3 regions of the Salinibacterium sp. UTAS2018 genome follow, and region 3 is predicted to be linked to each of the others. Evidence: predicted binding sites of a transcription regulator. Region 3 holds the regulator's gene; each other region holds the start of a gene.
What was found. Region 3 encodes HrcA, which represses chaperone genes, less so after heat shock. Its sites were predicted from a motif close to TTNGCACTCGNNNNNNNCGAGTGCNAA; they were not measured.

Region 1 (6,083 bases), 670 kb from region 3:
ACCGATGATCACCGTCGCGCCGGCATCGAGCAGCTCCGTTGCTGCCTCTTCGGGAGTCGAGTCGCTGGAGTCGCCGGAGTCGCTCGTCTCTACGTCCACGACGAGTTTGGCATTGGCGTCATTGACGTCTTGTGCCGCGAGAGCGATCGCCGCCGACACTGCGGGGCCAAACTTGTCGAGCGCCCCAGATTCAGGCACAAGTGCACCGATCGTCAGTGTGAGGTCTTTGGGCGCGGGGCGCTCCTCAACAGGCTCCTCTGCTGAGCATCCACTCAACACGAGCACAGCGGCGAGTACGCCAGCAACTGTCGCGAACCCACGGCGGGTTCGGCGCGACTTGGGTGATCCCACGAAAATTGATGTCATCACAGTCGCTCCTCTCTACCGCCCAATACAGACAGCGGCATAGTTACGGTAGTGGTCAATCCTGAAAAAGCGAACTCTGGAGGGCCAATCTGTACCCCGAAAAGCCACCCCGGTGCGGGAGGCACCCGAACTAGCCAAACACGCCACCGCTCTTGTACTCGAACTTGTTCTCGCCGTCATACGTGTAATAACCCCAGAAAGCGGGCTCAACGTTTCCGTCCGGTGTGAAGTTCACCGCGCCAGAAACCCCGTCGTAATCGATGTCGTTTGTCGTTGCGAGAACATCAAGGCACTCAGCAAAACTCAAACACTTCACGCCATTTTTTGAGACGTCATAGAGCGAACCGGCAATCGCAGCGCCCGCGTCATCCTGAGCGACAATCGCCGCCAGCACTGCGAGAATCGTCGCGTCATAGGCTTCAGCGGCATACCGGTAGCTGGAGAGAGCGGAGTCTGTTGCTTTGAGCGTGGAGATGAACGACTTGGCAGGCTGGTAGCCCTCAATCACTCCACGAACTCCTTTAAGGGTTCCATTCTTGAACGCCTGTGAATAGTCCCCCGTATTGAGCGACGTGAGCCAGAGCTCAGATCCGGTGAAGCCAGCGCCGATGAGTTTTTCGATGACAGCTTTGGTGGCTTTCTCCGAATCGTAGGTGGATCCAACCACGACCACATCGGGGGCAGCGCCCTTCAGGCTCGCCACGATCTCATCGAACTTTGTTGTCGAACTTTCGAACACTTCATCCGCCACAAGCTCGCTGTCATACTCGGCGAGCGCAGTCACCACCGTGTCGTGAAGTGCCGCACCTTGCTCGTCTGCCACATACACGAGTGCGACTTTCTTCGGAGTCTCCCCGCCAGCGAGCGCAGCTGCGAGTGCGTACGCCTGCTGGTCATACGCGGGGATAGTGCGGAAAAAATAGCCGCCGTCAAAAACGTCGTCGAGACTCGAGAACGTCGCGGCCGGAGATATGACCGGAATTTGTGCGTCGAGGGCCAGCGGAATTACCCGCTGCGCCAGGGCCGATGATGACGGCCCAATCACTACGTCGACATCCTTCGACACGAGGGTCGCGAAGTGCGACTCCAGCTTCGTGTTCTTGGCCTCGCCAGAGTCGACCGCCACAATTTCTACGGGCTCGCCGTTCACTCCCCCGGCAGCGTTCACCTCTTTCACCGCAGCCGCTACTCCCGCTTTCTGAGCGGGAGCTAAAAAGGAAAAGGTGCCGCTCGTGGGGAAAATCGTGCCGATGCGCAGCACGCCATCGCCCGTGCGAACGATTTGCGGGGCGGGTGTTGCCGTGGCCGACGCGACTGCGGGAAGCGATGGCATCGGAGACGGTGCGGGAGCGCTGCAGGCGGCAAGGGCGCACGCGACCACCGCTGCGACGACCACAGCTCGAGTCGAACGAGATCTCGTCATTTCCCTGCCTTCCTCGGCATGCGCTCCTCGGGTGAGGGCGGGCCTTCAGACGAATACTACGGTGCCCCGGGAGCCTCGGCGGCAGAACCCAGCCGCGTGCGGGACGAGTGGCGGAACAGATCAAAAGTGAGAATGGCTAGTGCCAGCCACACGATTGCGAAACCCAACCAGCGTTCTGGCGGCATTGTCTCGTGAAAAATGAAAACGCCGACGATGAGCTGCAGGATAGGGGCAAGATACTGCGCCAAACCCATGTAGGTGAGCGGGAGCCGACGCGCCGCGGCAGCGAACAGAATCAGTGGCGTCGCAGTGACGACGCCCAAGAAGAGCGTCAACGTCAGGTGTCCGGCACCGGCAGTGCCCACAGTGAGCTGCCCGTCGACGGAGAGCACGATCAAGGCGACGACCGCAATCGGAGCAAGGAATGCAGTCTCAACGGCCGGACCGCCGATGGCATCCGCTTTCGGTCCAACATTCTTTTTGACAAGGCCATAGAAACCGAAACTGAACGCAAGGCCGAGAGCGATCCAGGGAAAACTGCCGTAGCTGATCGAGAGCACCAGCACGGCAAACGCACTAATCGCGAGAGCTATCCATTGGAGCGGACGCAGTCTTTCGCGCAAAATGACAACACCGAGCAGCACCGTGACGATCGGATTAGTGAAATAGCCGAGCGAAGCTTCCACGACGTGGCCGTTGAGACTCGCGTAGACATAGATGAGCCAGTTGACGACAACGAACGCCCCGCCGAGGCCGAGAGTCCAAAAAGTTCTGCGATCGCGAATGATCGCGAGCACGCGCCGATACCCGCGGGTGAATACCAACAAAATTGCGCAAAATACCAGCGAGAGCACAATCCGCCACGCGACAATCTCGATCGCGCCTGATTCCTTGAGCAGGAAGAATACGATCGGCAGCCCGCCCCACAGCGCATAGGCGGAGACAGCAAAGCCGAGACCGCTCGAAGAAACGCGGTCGGTTGCGGGCGCAGGAGAAGTCACCTGTAAATCCTAGGGCTGGCGACGAACCGTCCGCGCCATCCTCAGCTCTGAGTCATCGCCCCGCTCATTTCTGCGGGGACGACGAAAGCCCAGAGCCGAGGCTCTGGGCTTTCGAATTGTCGCGCCGCGAACGGCGGACAAGAAATGAGTATCGCGTTAGCGAACGACTACTGCGAGAACGTCGCGAGCCGAAAGTACGAGAAGGTCTTCTCCGCCGTACTTCACCTCGGTTCCGCCGTACTTGGAGTAGATGACCTTGTCGCCTACAGCGATGTCAAGCGGCACGCGGTTTCCGTTGTCGTCAATGCGACCGGGACCTACGGCGACTACTTCGCCCTCCTGGGGCTTCTCTTTCGCAGTGTCAGGAATGACGAGCCCAGACGCGGTGGTCTGTTCTGCATCGACCTGCTTGATAACAATGCGATCCTCGAGCGGCTTAATGGACACCGACACGTTTGACCTCTTTCTAAAAGTGCTTGGGCTGGCACACTCCGTGCAGGAGTGCCAGATCAACTATACGGCTTGGTTGGCACTCGATCAACGTGAGTGCCAATTCGGATACGGATACGGTTAGAGAATGAATCAGAGCGAATTGCGCGAGCTACTTTCAGCCGAAGGCCTTCGCCTCTTGGACTCGTTGCCGACCTGGCAATCGAGTGACGAAATTGTGCGCACCGTCGCCGAGCTGCGCAAAGCTGGCCATAGTCCCGGCCTCGTTGCCGCAGTTCTGAGTCAATCGAAACTTCGCGCAAAAGCTGCCAACAAGTTTGGTCCCTTCGCCGAGCGGATGCTCTTCACCGAAGCCGGGCTCGAACAAGCAACGCGCCTCTCTGTTGCCGCTCAGCATGCCGGCCGCTTCGCGAAGGCGGGAGTGAAATGGGTCGCTGATCTCGGCTGCGGCATCGGCGCGGATGCGCTCGCCATTGCCGCCCTCGAACTCAACGTCACCGCCGTCGAACGCGATGAGACCACCGCCGCCATTGCCGCCTTCAACCTCGCTCCCTGGAGCAACGCCGACGTCGTTCACGGGGATGCCGAGTCGGCTGACCTCGCGGGCGTCGACGGCATTTACCTTGACCCCGCCCGACGCGACGCCCGCGTGCGCCTCACCAACCCCGCCGACTGGACCCCGTCGCTCGACTTCGCCTTCGGCCTTGCCGAGCGCTACCCCACCGGCATCAAGCTCGGCCCGGGCATCGACCGCGACCTCATCCCCCACGACGCCGAAGCCCAGTGGGTATCGGTCGGGCGCGACGTCGTCGAACTAGGACTCTGGTTCGGGGCTGTGGCCCGCCCCGGCATCCGTCGCGCTGCGCTCGTCATCGGCGATCACGGCACCGCCGAGCTCACGGCCGCCGCCGACAGCGAAGACGAAGCTGCGGGAGAGCTGGGACAGTACCTTTACGAGCCGGACGGCTCCGTCATCCGCGCCCGCCTCATCGGTGATCTTGCTCGGCAGCTGAACGGTCGCATGCTCGATACCTCCATCGCCTACTTCAGCGCGGATGCCGCAGTCCCGACGCCGTTCGCTAGTTGCTTCGAGATTGTGGCCGATTTTGCTCTCGATAAACGCACGCTCAAGAAGGAGCTGGCCAACCGTAAAATCGGGACTCTGGAAATCAAAAAGCGCGGGGTCGATATCGACCCCGCGACTTTCAGAACTTCTCTCTCGCTCAAGGGCGAGAACAGTGCAACGCTGATTCTTACGCGTGTAGGAGGTAAACGTCGCGCCCTGCTCGCACAGCGAACGACGTTTGCCGAAACCTCAGCAACGACGGCTTAGTAACCGTCGTAGTAGGAACCACCAAAGCTATTGCTCGATACGAAAACGAAGAAAACGATCCACCCGATCACGGTGAGAAGACCCAGAGCGACTGCGACGTAACCCGTAATGAGGCCGGTGAGCCAGAAGGCGCGCGCGTGGGGCTGCTTCTTCTGTGCCATGTGGCCCAGGATGACCGCTGCGACTCCGGGCAGGAAACCGAGCGCCATGAATGTAAGTACGATGCTGGCGATTCCCGTGGCCATCGACGCAATCGATAGTCCCTGTGGTGGACCAGCCGGAACCGGCGTGTAGGCGGCCTGACCCGGAGTCGCGTGAGGTGAGTAGCCGGGAACCGGAGTGCCGCTCGCTGCGGCGTACGGGTCGGAAGGCGAAGTAACGGGAGCCGCCTGAGGAGCTGGAAGCGCCGCCTCAACCGGAGCAGCCGCAGCAGGAGCGGCTGCAGCAGGAGCAGCCGGAGCTACAGGCGGCACACTCGCGGCCGCATCAGCATCAACGCTCGGTGCCGGAACAGTCGTTGCAGCCGGAGGCGTCTCGTTGGATGCAGCGGTCTTTGCGGCAGCGGTGGTGGCGGCCGTCGTTTTGGCTGCCGCCGCCTTTGTAGCGGCGGCCTTGGTCGTGGCCGCGGCTTTGGTTGTGGCGGCCTTGGTCGGAGCAGCTTTAGAGGTCGTCGTCTTCTTGGCGGCAGGCTTCGCGGCAGTCGCCGACGAGGCGGTGGTGGCTTTCTTCGCCGCGGGCTTCTTGGCGGAGGGTGTGGCCTTCGCGAGCGGGGCATCCGACGTTGAGGATGCGGAGGGCGAGACGATCGGCGGGATAGCGCCGTCTGAGTTATTGGTAGCCATGCGCACACTTTAGCAAGTGCGCCTTACAACGAAAGGGCCCGCGCGTCTGCACAGGCCCTTTCGTATACAACTGCGGAGCTTAGTAAGAGCTGACGCCATCCAGCGACAAAGCGATAACAAAGACAATCCCGAGAATGAGCGCGACGACGAAGCCGAGGTAACCAAGGATCAGACCGATGATGGCGAGCACCTTGCCCTGCTCACCCGTCTTCTTGATCTGGCTCATGCCAATGTGGCCCGTGATAATACCGACGAGGCTCAATCCGATAACCGAGGTGACGAGCGAGACGATGGACAGGACGTTCCACTTGGCAACCGGTGCGCCAACAGGTGCTGCGGCGTAGGGGGTGGGTTCTGACATGGCGAAGTGCTCCTTATGAAATGGCGGGGCCGATTGCGGCCCCACTATATTCTCAGCCTGATAGAAGCCTGTCAACGCAGGATGAACAGGCTCCAGAAGGGCGCTAGGCCTGAATCTGGGTTACCGGCAGGGTCGAATCGGCGCTAAACCCCAACGTAGAGGGGCTCCTGCCTGCCATCACCAATTGGGCGCCCAATGCGGCGATCATTGCCCCGTTATCCGTGCAGAGCGACAAAGGCGGGATGCGCAGCTCGATACCAGCGGCCGCGCAGCGCTCTGCCGCGAGCTCCCGCACGCGCGCATTCGC
Region 2 (6,083 bases), 530 kb from region 3:
CCACCGGCGAGCTTGGCGAGACGCTCTTGGAGCTTCTCACGGTCGTAGTCGCTGTCGGTGTTGTCGATCTCGGCGCGGATCTGCTTGACGCGACCTGCGATCGCCTCTTCTTCACCAGCGCCTTCGATGATCGTGGTCTCGTCCTTGGTGATAACGACCTTGCGGGCGCGACCGAGGAGTTCGAGAGTGGCGTTCTCGAGCTTGAGTCCAACTTCTTCGGAGATGACCTGTCCACCGGTGAGGATGGCGATGTCAGCGAGCTGAGCCTTGCGACGGTCACCGAAGCCGGGAGCCTTGACGGCAACCGACTTGAAGATGCCACGGATCTTGTTCACAACGAGAGTTGCAAGCGCTTCGCCGTCAACGTCTTCAGCAATGATGAGCAGCTGCTTGCCGCTCTGGATTACCTTGTCGACGATGGGGAGCAGATCCTTGATGTTCGAGATCTTGCCGTTGACGATAAGAACGTAAGGGTCTTCGAAGACCGCTTCTTGACGCTCCTGGTCGGTGACGAAGTATGCCGACAGGAATCCCTTGTCGAAGCGCATACCTTCGGTGAGCTCAAGCTCGGTGCCGAACGTGTTCGACTCCTCAACGGTGACAACACCTTCCTTGCCGACCTTGTCGATCGCTTCAGCGATAAGGGCACCGATTTCGGGGTCACCAGCAGAAATGGATGCGGTAGCCGCGATCTCTTCCTTGGTTTCGATCTCCTTGGCGCTCGCAATGAGTGCCTCAATGACCGAGTTGGTTGCCTTTTCGATACCGCGCTTGAGGCTGATGGGGTCTGCACCCGCAGCAACGTTGCGGAGGCCTTCGCGAACGAGAGCCTGAGCGAGAACAACAGAAGTTGTCGTTCCGTCTCCGGCAACGTCATCCGTCTTCTTTGCTACCTCTTTGACGAGCTCTGCACCGATCTTTTCGAACGGGTCGTCGAGCTCGATTTCTTTGGCGATGGATACGCCGTCGTTCGTGATGGTGGGAGCGCCCCACTTCTTCTCGAGAACTACGTTGCGACCTCGTGGGCCGAGCGTGACCTTTACGGCGTCAGCGAGAATGTTCAGGCCGCGCTCGAGGCCGCGACGGGCCTCTTCGTTGAAAGCAATGATCTTTGCCATGTGTGTTTCTCGTCCCTCCCGGACGTCGTACAAGCGAATAAGTTGGCACTCAGCCTATGCGAGTGCCAAGGTCAAAATTAGCACTCGACAGGGGCGAGTGCAAGACGGCACAGCGCGCTCGATAGGGGCGAGTGCAAGACGGCACAGCGCACTCGACAGGGGCGAGTGCAAGACAGCACAGCGCACCCGCTGCGGCTGCGCCCGCGTCAGCGTGGAGCGCCCGGTTGTGTGCGTGAGTGAGGTGCTTACTTCGCCTGGTCGTGCGCTATTCGGTGGGTTCTTCGGTTGCGGCTGTGGCCGGTGCGAGGTAGTCGGCGCCGATGACGATGGTGATTTCAGCCGCGGGGAATACGTCGGCTTCTACGAGGCGAATTTCTCCACGGTCGAGGGTTGCTGCGAGCCCGGCGGCGACGTCTTCGTCGGCTTCGTTGCTGTAGTAGATGTAGGTGACTTCAATGGCACGGTCGGAGGCTGGTGCGGCACTGCCGGTGGGCCAGCCTGCGGCGGTTAGTTCGTCGAGTACGGTGCTGTCCAGTTCGCTTTCAGCGGTGCCGTTGAGCACGTCGATGGTGATTTTACGTGCTGGGTCAATGGTGGTGGGGTCGGTGACCGGGGCAACGGTTGCGGTGGGTTCTGGGGTGGCGATGGTCTCTTCGGGGCTGGCGAAGAAGGGCAGCCCGAGGTCGTCATCGAGGTATTGGCTGAGGGCGAAGAGGCCGCCAAAGACGAGTACACCGGTGGCGAGTAGAGCCCAGGCGAAGCTGATCCAGCCGCGCCCGCGTCGCTTGGGGCCACGGTGCGCACCAATGCGTTCGACGTCGTCGGGCAGTTCGTCGAATCGGTCTTTGGGATAACTCGCCATTGCTTAGTCTGTCTATTCTTCGTTGTGGTGACTGGTGGTGCGCACGGTGCGCGTGCGTTTGTCTCGAGTGCGGCGCAGTCGCGAGACCAGCATGGGATCGTATCGTACGGCTGCGGGAGTGTCGATTACCGAGTTGAGCATTTGATAATAGCGCGCACTGGAGACGTGAAACTGGGAGCTGATTGCTTCTTCTTTTGCGCCGACGTGGCGGGTCCATTCGCGCTCAAAGTCGAGGATGGCGGTGTCGCGCTCAGACAGGCCGGTGGCGGGGCGTGATGCGTTTTCGTTTTCGTTTTCTGACACGGCCTACCTCCATTGTGTAGGTAAGCCTAGGGCGTGGGCCGTGTGGCTTTGTCGAGCGACTCGGCTTGGGAGCCCATTCGGCGCCGCTCGAGGTTAGGATTGCCTTAGTACCCCTTTCTTCGATTGGTTTCTATGCGCACCCGACTCCTCACTGCTGCTGTGGTGTTGTCTGGCGTTCTGCTGGCTACGAGCGGATGCTCGGCTTCACCGATTGCGCAGACTGCTGCAGTGACCGTGACCGCTGACCTCTCCTCTCCGCTGTCGTCGTTGACGGTGTTGAACGAGGCGAAGGACTACAGCGGGCTCGTGCAGGCGGCGCTTCCGACTTCCGGTATTTCCGTTCCGGATGAAGTGCCCGCGCAGTCGTTGCCGGTAACCGTCATGTCCCATGATTTGTCGGGCGATGTTCCCGTGACGGTGCTGTCGACGGATCGCGTGGTGGCCATGGATATTTCAGGGTCGATCGCGGCGACGATCGCCGGGTTGGGCTTGATCGATTCTCTCGTGGCGCGAGATATCTCGACGACGTTTGATGAGGCATCCGAATTGCCTGTAATTACGTCGAACGCTCATACCGTCAATAGCGAGGCGATTCTGGCGTTGCGCCCCGATCTTGTGCTGACAGATGGGTCGATTGGCCCGATCGACGTTGTGGTGCAGCTACGGGATGCCGGCATTCCCGTGGTGTTTGTCGACACCGAGGCGTCCGTGGATGGCGTTGCCGAGCTGGCGCGGCAAACGAGCGCTGCATTCGGCGCTCCGGCCGCTGGTGAAGCTCTGGGTTCACAATTGACTGCCGAGATCGACGCAAAGATTGCCGAAATCGCCGAAATCGTGCCCTCCGGTGAGCGTTTACGCATGATGTTCCTCTACTTGAGGGGCACCTCGGGGGTGTATTACTTGTTCGGCCAAGAGTCGGGCTCCGATGTTCTCATCGACGCTCTGGGCGGGGTGGATGTTGCGGCCGAGATTGGCCTCGAAGGTATGCGTCCGATGACAGACGAGGCGATGGTCGCGGCAAACCCCGATCTCATTTTGGTGATGACCGGCGGTCTCGAAAGCGTGGGTGGCGTGAGCGGATTGCTCGAAGCACGGCCCGCAGTGGCTCTCACCGAGGCGGGCATGAACCAACGATTCGTTGAGATGGATGACGGCGAGATCCTGAGCTTCGGCCCCCGCACCGTCACCGTGCTGGATGCGCTGGCTCGCGCAATTTACGCGCCGACTTCCGGCTCCTAAATCGCGCTCAGCTGTCGCTGCTGTCCTTCGTGGGTTCGAGCGTGCGAGCAGTCCCGCGACGACGGCTGACGAAGAAGACCACGCTGACGCCACCGACAATTACGATAACGGACGCCAACACCATGAGGTTGCGGGCCACAACCGGGTAGGTCGCGCGCGGTTCAGGCATGCACTCGGGCGTTGCGCTGAAGCTCACAGTAATCGGGTCAAATTCTTCGCCCGCTGGGTAGGTTCCGAAAGCAGCGGAGCCGGCATCGGTGAGCGTCACTGGAGCACTGTCGAGCACCGCTGTGCCGTCGTCGACCGAGATCGCTGAGACGTCAATCGTGGCGAACTTCACGTCGACCGCATCCACGGGGAGACCATCTTGAGTGGTCCCCGAAACATCGAAGATAAGGACTGCTGTCGGGGTGCTGTCAAAGACAATTTCTAGCCCACTGAGCGTGGTGTCAAGGATGCCGTCGTGCCCCGTGAAGCGAAGCGTTCCGTCGAACGCGATCGTACCTTCGCCCGCGTCGAGCTCGCCCGAGCCTGCAGCCCAACCGAAATTGGGGGTTTCGTAAGTGGCGCCGTCGCCGACAGCCCACTCGCCGTGAGCAATCGTGCCGCTGATGTACGACCGAAGCGACTCTTTGACGCCCCAGGTGATCGCGGCATCCGACACATCACACACGGCGGAGTCGGCGGCAAGGGTGGCATCGGCGGGTGCAATATTCGCGTGTGCAAGGCTCGCGCCCGCGGCATCCGGAACCGCAGCGTTGCTTGTCATCGGCGTCAGTGCGATGGCGACGGCGGTGACCACGAGCGCGGCGGGGCCGAGCAAGCAGACGTTGAGGCGGCGCATTACTGGGCGGGACGGTACATCGACTGATGCATGATGGTGGCCTCTTCGTATAGCTCGCCAAAGGATTCGAATCCGAATTTGGCGTAGAGCGGCACGATGTAGTCCTGGGCGTGCAGCATCATGGCCTGGCCGTTGTAGTCGTCGACGATGCGCTTCATGATGACCTGCGCGAGACCTTGGCCACGGCGATCATCTCTCACCACAACGCGACCGATGACGCAGTGGCCATCGAGGTATTCCGCGGTTTCGTTGTGGAGGACGCGGATGTAGGCGGCGACTCCGAGGTCGTCAGCGATCCAATAGTGACGGGTGGCATCCTCTTGATCACGGTCATCAAGTTCGGTCTCGTCGACTTTTTGCTCAACAAAAAATACGTCAGTGCGCAGTTTCATGATCGAGTAGAGCTCGGATGTTGTTAATTCGCCCCAAGACTTGGCGATCACGGAATCAATAGTCACATCCCCGAGTTTAATGTACTGAGCAGCGAAAGCTCACGAATAGAGGAGACCACATGACGTACAAGGTGACAAAGACCGAAGAGCAATGGCGCGATGAGCTCGGAATCAAGTACTCAGTGCTGCGCGAAGCCGGAACCGACCGTCCGTGGTCTGGCGCCCTTCTCGACGAGAAGCGTGCGGGCACCTACCGCTGTGGCGCCTGCAGCGCTGAGCTTTTCAAGAGCGACACCAAGTTCGATTCCGGTTCGGGATGGCCCAGCTTCTATGAAGCCATCAATCCGGATGCCGTCGAGCTTCGCGAAGACCGTTCTCTCGGAATGGTGCGCACCGAAGTTGTGTGTGCCACGTGTGGTTCACACCTCGGACATTTGTTCGACGACGCCCACCAGACTCCGACCGGTGACCGTTTCTGCTTGAACTCGAGTTCGTTGGAGTTCGACGAACAGGACTAATTCGACAGCAGAGTTTTAGGCGGTCGTTGACTCGAGAGTGACGCGATCGCCACAGCGATGAGGGTGAGCACCACACCGATTACGGTGGTCGGTGCCACCCCATCGCTGTCTGTAGGCAAAAGAATTTCGAGCGCGAGCGCCCCGATGAGTTGGCCGGCGATCGATCCGAGGGCAAAGAACAGCACACCCGTTATCGGCACCAGCACCGCTGCAACCACGATGAAGATCACACCAATCGCGCCGCCGATGTACAGCGTGGGGTCGGTCGGGAAGGTGTGCTGCCAGCCACTCGCAAAGCCGTAGGAGATCGCTGCGATCGCCAACACCGAGGTGCCGACGATGAAGTTGACGTACGTGGCCGTGAGTGGCGATCGCGTCACATGACGCACGTGACCGTTGATGGCCTGCTGCCAGCCAATCCCGAATCCGGCTGACAACGGCAAAAACACGAGCAGGAACGGCCCGTCGAGTCGCAAGTCGGCCAGGCCCGAGAAAATTACTGCCCCCACTGCGAGGGCGGATGCCGCCACCCGCAAGACCGTGACCGGTCGCTTCTGAAGGCTGCCGATTCCGACGCGGTCGATTACGGCGGAGCTGATCGTTTGACTTGCGACGACCGCCACGGTGAAGAGTGCGACGCCCAGCGCGGTGGCTGCGAGACCCTGAGTCAAGACAAAGAAAGCGCCGAACGCTCCCCCGGTGAGGTACCACCAGGGCAGTCGTCTGCTGGTTACTTCGGTGCGGAGTGTACGGAAACCAGCCCGAGCGGTGGGCACGAATGGCACGATGAGCGTGAGAATAAGTAGG
Region 3 (6,083 bases):
CCAACTGTTTCGTCGTCACGAGGTCGAGAACATCAGGGATCCAGCTTCGTAGCGATTGCTTGCTCGCTTCGCGAACGATGGCCGCCCAGCGATCGCGGCCCTTAGTGACCTTCGAGCCTTGCCAGCGAGAGATGCTGCGCGCCGCCGACCACGGGATGACGCCGTCAACGCCTAGTTCGGTGGCAACTTGAACCGCGAGTTCGTCACGATCGGCCTTGGCAAGGGCCTGGGCCAGGAACACCGCGGGGGTTCGCCGCAGCGATTGCTGCACATCGACGACCTGAATGGTGAGCTCAGTGTGCTCGGCCGTAGTGATGGGGCCCGAAACGATCAGCCCCGCGCCGTTGCCGATCGCAATTGTTTCGCCGACTTTGAGGCGCGACACCGTGACCGCATGCCGCGCTTCGGCATTGCCCAGCGAAACGGAAGCGCCAACCGCCACGTCGTCAAGCTCCTCGTCGATATACAGATGTGCCATAGCGAGCTACAGGAACCGATCCCGAAGTTTGGAGAACAAGCCCTGTTGAAATTCTGCGAAGTGGGGCTTCTTGCTCTTGCGCACGGCGGCGAGTTGCTTGATCAGAGTCTGTTCGGCACCGCTGAGCTTCGTCGGCGTGACAACTTGGATGCCGAGCCGCAGGTCGCCGCGATTAGTGCCGCGCAAACTGGTGATTCCACGATCACGAACCGTGAGCACTTCGCCGCTCTGTGTGCCCGGCTTGATGTTCACTTCGACATCACCATCGAGACCATCGAGTTTCACGGTAGTACCGAGAATCGCGTCAATCATTTCGACCTCGACCGTGGCAAGCAGGTCGTCGTCGGCCCGGCTGAAGACATCATGGTGCCGCACCTTGATCTCGAGGAACAGGTCACCGTTGGGGCCGCCAGCAGGACCCACTTCGCCCTGGCCGGGCATCTGCAAACGCAGTCCCGTCTCAACGCCGGCGGGGATGTCAACGGACAGAGTGCGCTGGGCCCGCACCCGACCCTGGCCAGCACACGTGGCGCAGGGGTTGACAATGATGGTTCCGTAACCACGGCAGGTACCGCACGGGCTCGACGTCATTACGTTGCCGAGAAGGCTTCGAACTTGACGTTGAATCTGACCACTGCCCTGACAAATGTCGCAACGAACCGGTGAGCTGCCGGGAGCAGAGCAGCTGCCCTCACACGTCTCACACAGCTCGGCGGTGTTGACCTCGAGATCGCGGGTCACACCGAACATCGTGTCTTTCAGGCTGACCTCGATACGCAGCAGCGCATCTTGACCGCGCTCGCGACGTGAACGCGGGCCGGCAGTCTGGCTTGACCCGCCGAAGAAAGTCTCGAAGATGTCGCCGAAACCGCCGAATCCTCCTCCGCCGCCGCCGAAACCGCCGTTGCCGCCCATATCGTATTGCTGACGCTGTTGCGGATCGCTCAGTACGTCATACGCGTGAGTCACCGACTTGAAACGCTCCGATGCATCCGCACTGGGGTTGACGTCGGGGTGCAACTCGCGAGCGAGCTTGCGGTACGCCTTCTTGATTTCCTCCGGGGTCGCTTCGCGGGCAACGCCGAGGGCTTCATAGTGATCTGCCAAAGTTCCGATTGCTCCTTACGAGCTCAGTTGTCTTCTAAAAGTCGAGACAGGTACCGCGCTACCGCACGGACCGCCGCCATATTGTTTGAGTAATCCATTCGCGTCGGGCCAAGCACGCCCACGCGGGAGACCCCGCCGCCCGAGGAGGAATATCCTCCGGTGACAACGGATGTCTCTTCTAGTCCAAATTCTGCGTTCTCGCGCCCAATGCGAGTGGATACCGATCCATTTGCTACTTCCATCTCCCCAAAGAGGCGCAACAACGTTACTTGCTCTTCTATTGCCTCGAGCACAGGAAAAATGCTGCCGGTGAAGTCTTGTTCGGTTCGCGCCAGATTTGCGGTACCCGCGAGTACGAGCTTGTCGGCACGGTTCGCCAACACTTGCTCGACCAAGCTCGAGGCAATCTTGCCCACAAAAGCTTGACGTTCCACGGGAAAAATCTGAGCGAAGCTGGCTAGTCGATCCGCGGCCTCCGGGAGCGATTGCCCCGTCAGCGCCGAATTCAGCTTGGCGCGAACTTCGCCCAAGAAGACTTCGTCAAGCGGCTCAACGACATCGATCAGACGCTGCTCTACCCGGCCGGAGTCGGTGATGAACACCGTCATGATGCGGGTCGCGTAAAGCGGAACCAGTTCCACGTGCCGCACGCGGGCCGTAGCCAGCGAAGGATATTGAACCAGGGCCACACTGTTGGTCAGCTGAGACAGCAGGCGCACTGAACGCGCAAGTACGTCATCCAAGTCGTCGGCCTGACCCAGAAAAGACTCAATCGCTTGGCGCTGTGCGCTCGTGAGGGGGCGCAAGTCAGCCAACTGGTCTACAAACATGCGGTAGCCCTTATCGGTCGGGACGCGACCGGATGAGGTGTGGGGCGCCGTGATGAGCTCTTCGTCTTCGAGTAAGACCATGTCGTTGCGAATCGTTGCAGCGGATACTCCGAAGGAATGTCGCTCAACGATTGACTTGGATCCGACAGGCTCGCGCGTAGCAACGTAGTCCTGCACGATGACACGAAGCACGTCAAGACCGCGGGCGGAAACCATTCCACCACCCACCTCTCTTGATTGGCACTCAATCCGTTCGACTGCCAATCTTACTCGACACACCACGACACAGCCGTTGCACCGCGCGAGTCATACCAGTAGCGTGTCTTTGTACTTGAGCGCTACCCTTTTGAGGAAATGCTCAGGTGTGACACCGAGCACTTTGATGAAACCCGGGAACTTCCCTCGTTCACCTGAAAGGCACGAACACATGACTGACGCAAATCCGCAGCCCGCAGCCCCCCAGCCGGCAGCTCAACTGACCACGGCTGAGGACAACCAGTGGGCGTCATTCGCTCATCTGGGTGGAATCTTGGGATTCCTTCCCGCGCTGATTATCTGGTTGGTCTTCAAAGACCGCGGCGCATTCACCAACACCGAAGCAAAAGAAGCACTGAACTTCCAGATCACCGTTGCCATCGCCTACGTGATCTCGAACATTCTGATTGCCGTCGTCATCGGCGGAATCTTGCTTCCGATCGTCTTCATTGTGTCGGTGATTTTCTCGATCATCGGCTTCACCAAGGCTAAGGACGGCACGAACTACCGCTACCCCTTCGCACTGCGCCTCATCAAGTAATTCTGCTTATCGGCAAAGTCGATAGCGAGTGAGCCCCGGGAGCTTCTGCTCTCGGGGCTACTTTTTTGTCCAAGTAAGGCTTTAATAGAGCCATGTCAGATTCCACACCGCCCCCCGCCTCGCCGTACGCACCGATCCAACCGATGAGTCCGAGCGACGAAAAGCTCTGGGCGACACTCATTCACGTCGGGGGAATCTTCTTTTCCTTCGTTCCCGCACTAGTGGGTTACCTCGTCTTCAAAGACCGCGGGCCGTTCATCAACGCCCACGCACGAACCGCACTCAACTTTCAAATAACCATGGCGATCGCCTACGCAGTTTCGGTGGTCCTGATGCTTGTAGTCATCGGCTACCTGACCATGTTTGCCGTGGCGATCATCATCCTGATCTTCAGCATCATTGCAGCGGTTGCTGCCAACAATGGACAGGCGTACAAGTACCCGCTGACCATCGAGTTCATCAAGTAACTCGAACTTTCGCTCTAAATGGGGGCGTCTGCTAGCAATCGCCGCACTACGGCATCCGCGAGCAGGCGCCCTTTGAGCGTGAGGTTTATCGTGCCTCTGAAAGCGGCCGGAGCTTCTACCAGCTCATCGGCGATCAGCCCTGCTACGGCGGTGCGACCCTCAGCATCGAGCGTCGCTGTCTTTAGGCCATCGCGAACTCGCGCGCGAAGGAGAACATGCTCGAGATATTTGCTGGAATCAGCAAGCGTCTCGCGCCCGGCTCCCGGTGAGTGCCCGGCAGCAATCCGGTCGGCATACGCCGCCGGGTGCTTGACGTTCCACCAGCGAACGCCACCGACGTGACTGTGAGCCCCCGGGCCAACACCCCACCAGTCATTACCTAGCCAGTAGCCAAGATTATGACGGCTCGCGTGGCTAACAGCGGGATTGTCATCACGTTTGGCCCAGTTGCTGACCTCGTACCAGTCGTAGCCTGCGGCGGCCAGCTTCTTATCGGCCAACTCATACATGTCGGCCTGCAGGTCGTCGTCGACCGGAGCAACGTCGCCACGTTTGATCTGCGCCGCCAGCTTGGTGCCGGTCTCGATAATGAGCGCGTAGGCCGAAATATGGTCTGGATTTTGCGCGATGGCGTGATCGAGCGAGCGCTCCCAATCGGCCAACGACTCGCCCGGAGTTCCATAAATGAGGTCGACGCTCACGTCGAGCTCAACTTCACGAGCCCATTTCACGACGTGAGGAACCTTCTCGGGGTCGTGAGTACGTTCCAGCGTGGCGAGCACGTGCGGCACCGCGGACTGCATCCCGAAAGACACTCGAGTGAAGCCAGCCTCTTTGAGCGCGAGAAGGTATTCCCTGTCGACAGAGTCGGGGTTGGCTTCGGTGGTGACTTCGACGTCATCCGCAAAACCCCACGTATCGCGCGCCGCGGCAAGCATTCGAGTGAGGTCGGTTACCGGCAACAGAGTGGGGGTGCCGCCGCCAAAAAAGACCGTTGAGGCTTTGCGCGGCGCTACGCCCGCATTCTCCAGCACGGTGGCTGCTTGCCTGATTTCAGCTATTGCTTCGTCGGCGTAGTCCGCCCGCTTAGCTCCGCGCAGTTCTTCACCCGTGTAGGTATTGAAGTCGCAGTAGCCGCAGCGCACCCGACAGAATGGAACGTGGATGTACACACTCCAGTCACGGTCGCCAGAACCGGCAGCAACGCTGGCCGGCAAGGCTCCATCGAGAGGGGCAGGATCAGCTATCGGCAACGCACCTGGCACGAACTAATCCCCTAACAACTGATGAAGAAAGTGCGCCGCTCATGACAGCGAGCAGCACCCGTCAATTGTCGCACCTCTCGCGTGGGAGCATGGATGGGTGACTATGCACATTCTCTGGGACATCGACGGAACGCTCATCCACAACTCCACGGACGGTGCCACCGTCTACCTCGAGGCGTTCACCCACGTCACGGGTGAAGCTCCCCGCCAGTTCATCACGAACCCGCACGGGCAGACCGAAGGCCAGATTCTCGCTGCGCTTCTCGAGATCAACGGGCACCCCGCCGCCATGCTCGACGATGTGCTCACCGAGCTAGACGTGCGCACCGCCAAGCTGCTCGAGACTGGCTATGTGCGAACGGCAGTACCCGGCGGCCCGGCAGCGCTCCTCCACGCGGCCGGTCACGGATGGACCAATGCGCTGCTCACGGGCAACGGCCCGCAGCACTCGCGCGTGAAACTCACCGCCGCCGGCTATTCAGAAGAAGACTTCGACTGGACTCACTCGTTTTTCGGCGACCGTTCGCCTGACCGCCACCACCTCACATCGCTCGTCGCCACCATGCTCGGTGACCGCCCCAGCGTCATCATTGGCGACACCCCGAACGACGGAATAGCTGCCGATTCAGCTCAAATTCCGTTCATCGCCGTTGCAACCGGGGCTTACAGCGTGGCCGATCTCCGCGACACCAGTGCCCTCGTCGTCGTCGACGATCTGGTCGGTGGTCTCGAGGATGTATTGGGCACTATCGACGAACTCGCACGCCGAGGCTGATCGCAACGCCGCGCAGGATGCAGCAGTGAAGTTCGGCAGGACTAACGTCGAGTAGCTAGGTGCACGCTCGGCTCCGCTTGAGCCACGGTCTCCGGGTCGTTATTTCGACGAACGAATTGCTCCGGAAAGAGCACGCAGGTAGCGGGTCACGACGATGTATTGGAAGATTCGAAGAGCCGGAGCCACCAACATCCATTTGAAGGATGCCGGTCGAGAAAATGATCGCACCGTCATCCACACTGAGTTGTCGTCGCGCAGCTCTACCATGAATGACTCTTCGCCCCGCAGCGGATGCCCTTCGAGCGTTCCGTAAGCAAAGCCGGCAACTTTCGGGTCGTCGACCACGTAGACCACCCGCACAGGCT

Region 1: the regulator HrcA is predicted to act here: its motif matches at 3,317-3,343, upstream of groES (co-chaperone GroES).
Region 2: the regulator HrcA is predicted to act here: its motif matches at 1,161-1,187, upstream of groL (chaperonin GroEL).

The regions. Positions count from the first base shown of each region.
Region 1 is NZ_CP035375.1:1,459,435-1,465,517, forward strand. It holds gene ESZ53_RS06945 (ABC transporter substrate-binding protein) at 1-366, opposite strand, end outside; gene ESZ53_RS06950 (ABC transporter substrate-binding protein) at 497-1,789, opposite strand; gene rarD (EamA family transporter RarD) at 1,846-2,790, opposite strand; gene groES (co-chaperone GroES) at 2,947-3,243, opposite strand; gene ESZ53_RS06965 (class I SAM-dependent methyltransferase) at 3,368-4,573, shown strand; gene ESZ53_RS06970 (DUF4190 domain-containing protein) at 4,570-5,415, opposite strand; gene ESZ53_RS06975 (DUF4190 domain-containing protein) at 5,495-5,776, opposite strand; gene tsaD (tRNA (adenosine(37)-N6)-threonylcarbamoyltransferase complex transferase subunit TsaD) at 5,880-6,083, opposite strand, start outside.
Region 2 is NZ_CP035375.1:1,317,476-1,323,558, forward strand. It holds gene groL (chaperonin GroEL) at 1-1,118, opposite strand, end outside; gene ESZ53_RS06255 (LytR C-terminal domain-containing protein) at 1,384-1,980, opposite strand; gene ESZ53_RS06260 (DUF3263 domain-containing protein) at 1,993-2,283, opposite strand; gene ESZ53_RS06265 (hemin ABC transporter substrate-binding protein) at 2,416-3,522, shown strand; gene ESZ53_RS06270 (HtaA domain-containing protein) at 3,530-4,366, opposite strand; gene ESZ53_RS06275 (GNAT family N-acetyltransferase) at 4,366-4,824, opposite strand; gene msrB (peptide-methionine (R)-S-oxide reductase MsrB) at 4,878-5,276, shown strand; gene ESZ53_RS06285 (DMT family transporter) at 5,273-6,083, opposite strand, start outside.
Region 3 is NZ_CP035375.1:786,512-792,594, forward strand. It holds gene ESZ53_RS03725 (16S rRNA (uracil(1498)-N(3))-methyltransferase) at 1-478, opposite strand, end outside; gene dnaJ (molecular chaperone DnaJ) at 485-1,585, opposite strand; gene hrcA (heat-inducible transcriptional repressor HrcA) at 1,609-2,631, opposite strand; gene ESZ53_RS03740 (DUF4870 domain-containing protein) at 2,843-3,211, shown strand; gene ESZ53_RS03745 (DUF4870 domain-containing protein) at 3,304-3,678, shown strand; gene hemW (radical SAM family heme chaperone HemW) at 3,693-4,943, opposite strand; gene ESZ53_RS03755 (HAD family hydrolase) at 5,047-5,718, shown strand; gene ESZ53_RS03760 (DUF1990 family protein) at 5,818-6,083, opposite strand, start outside.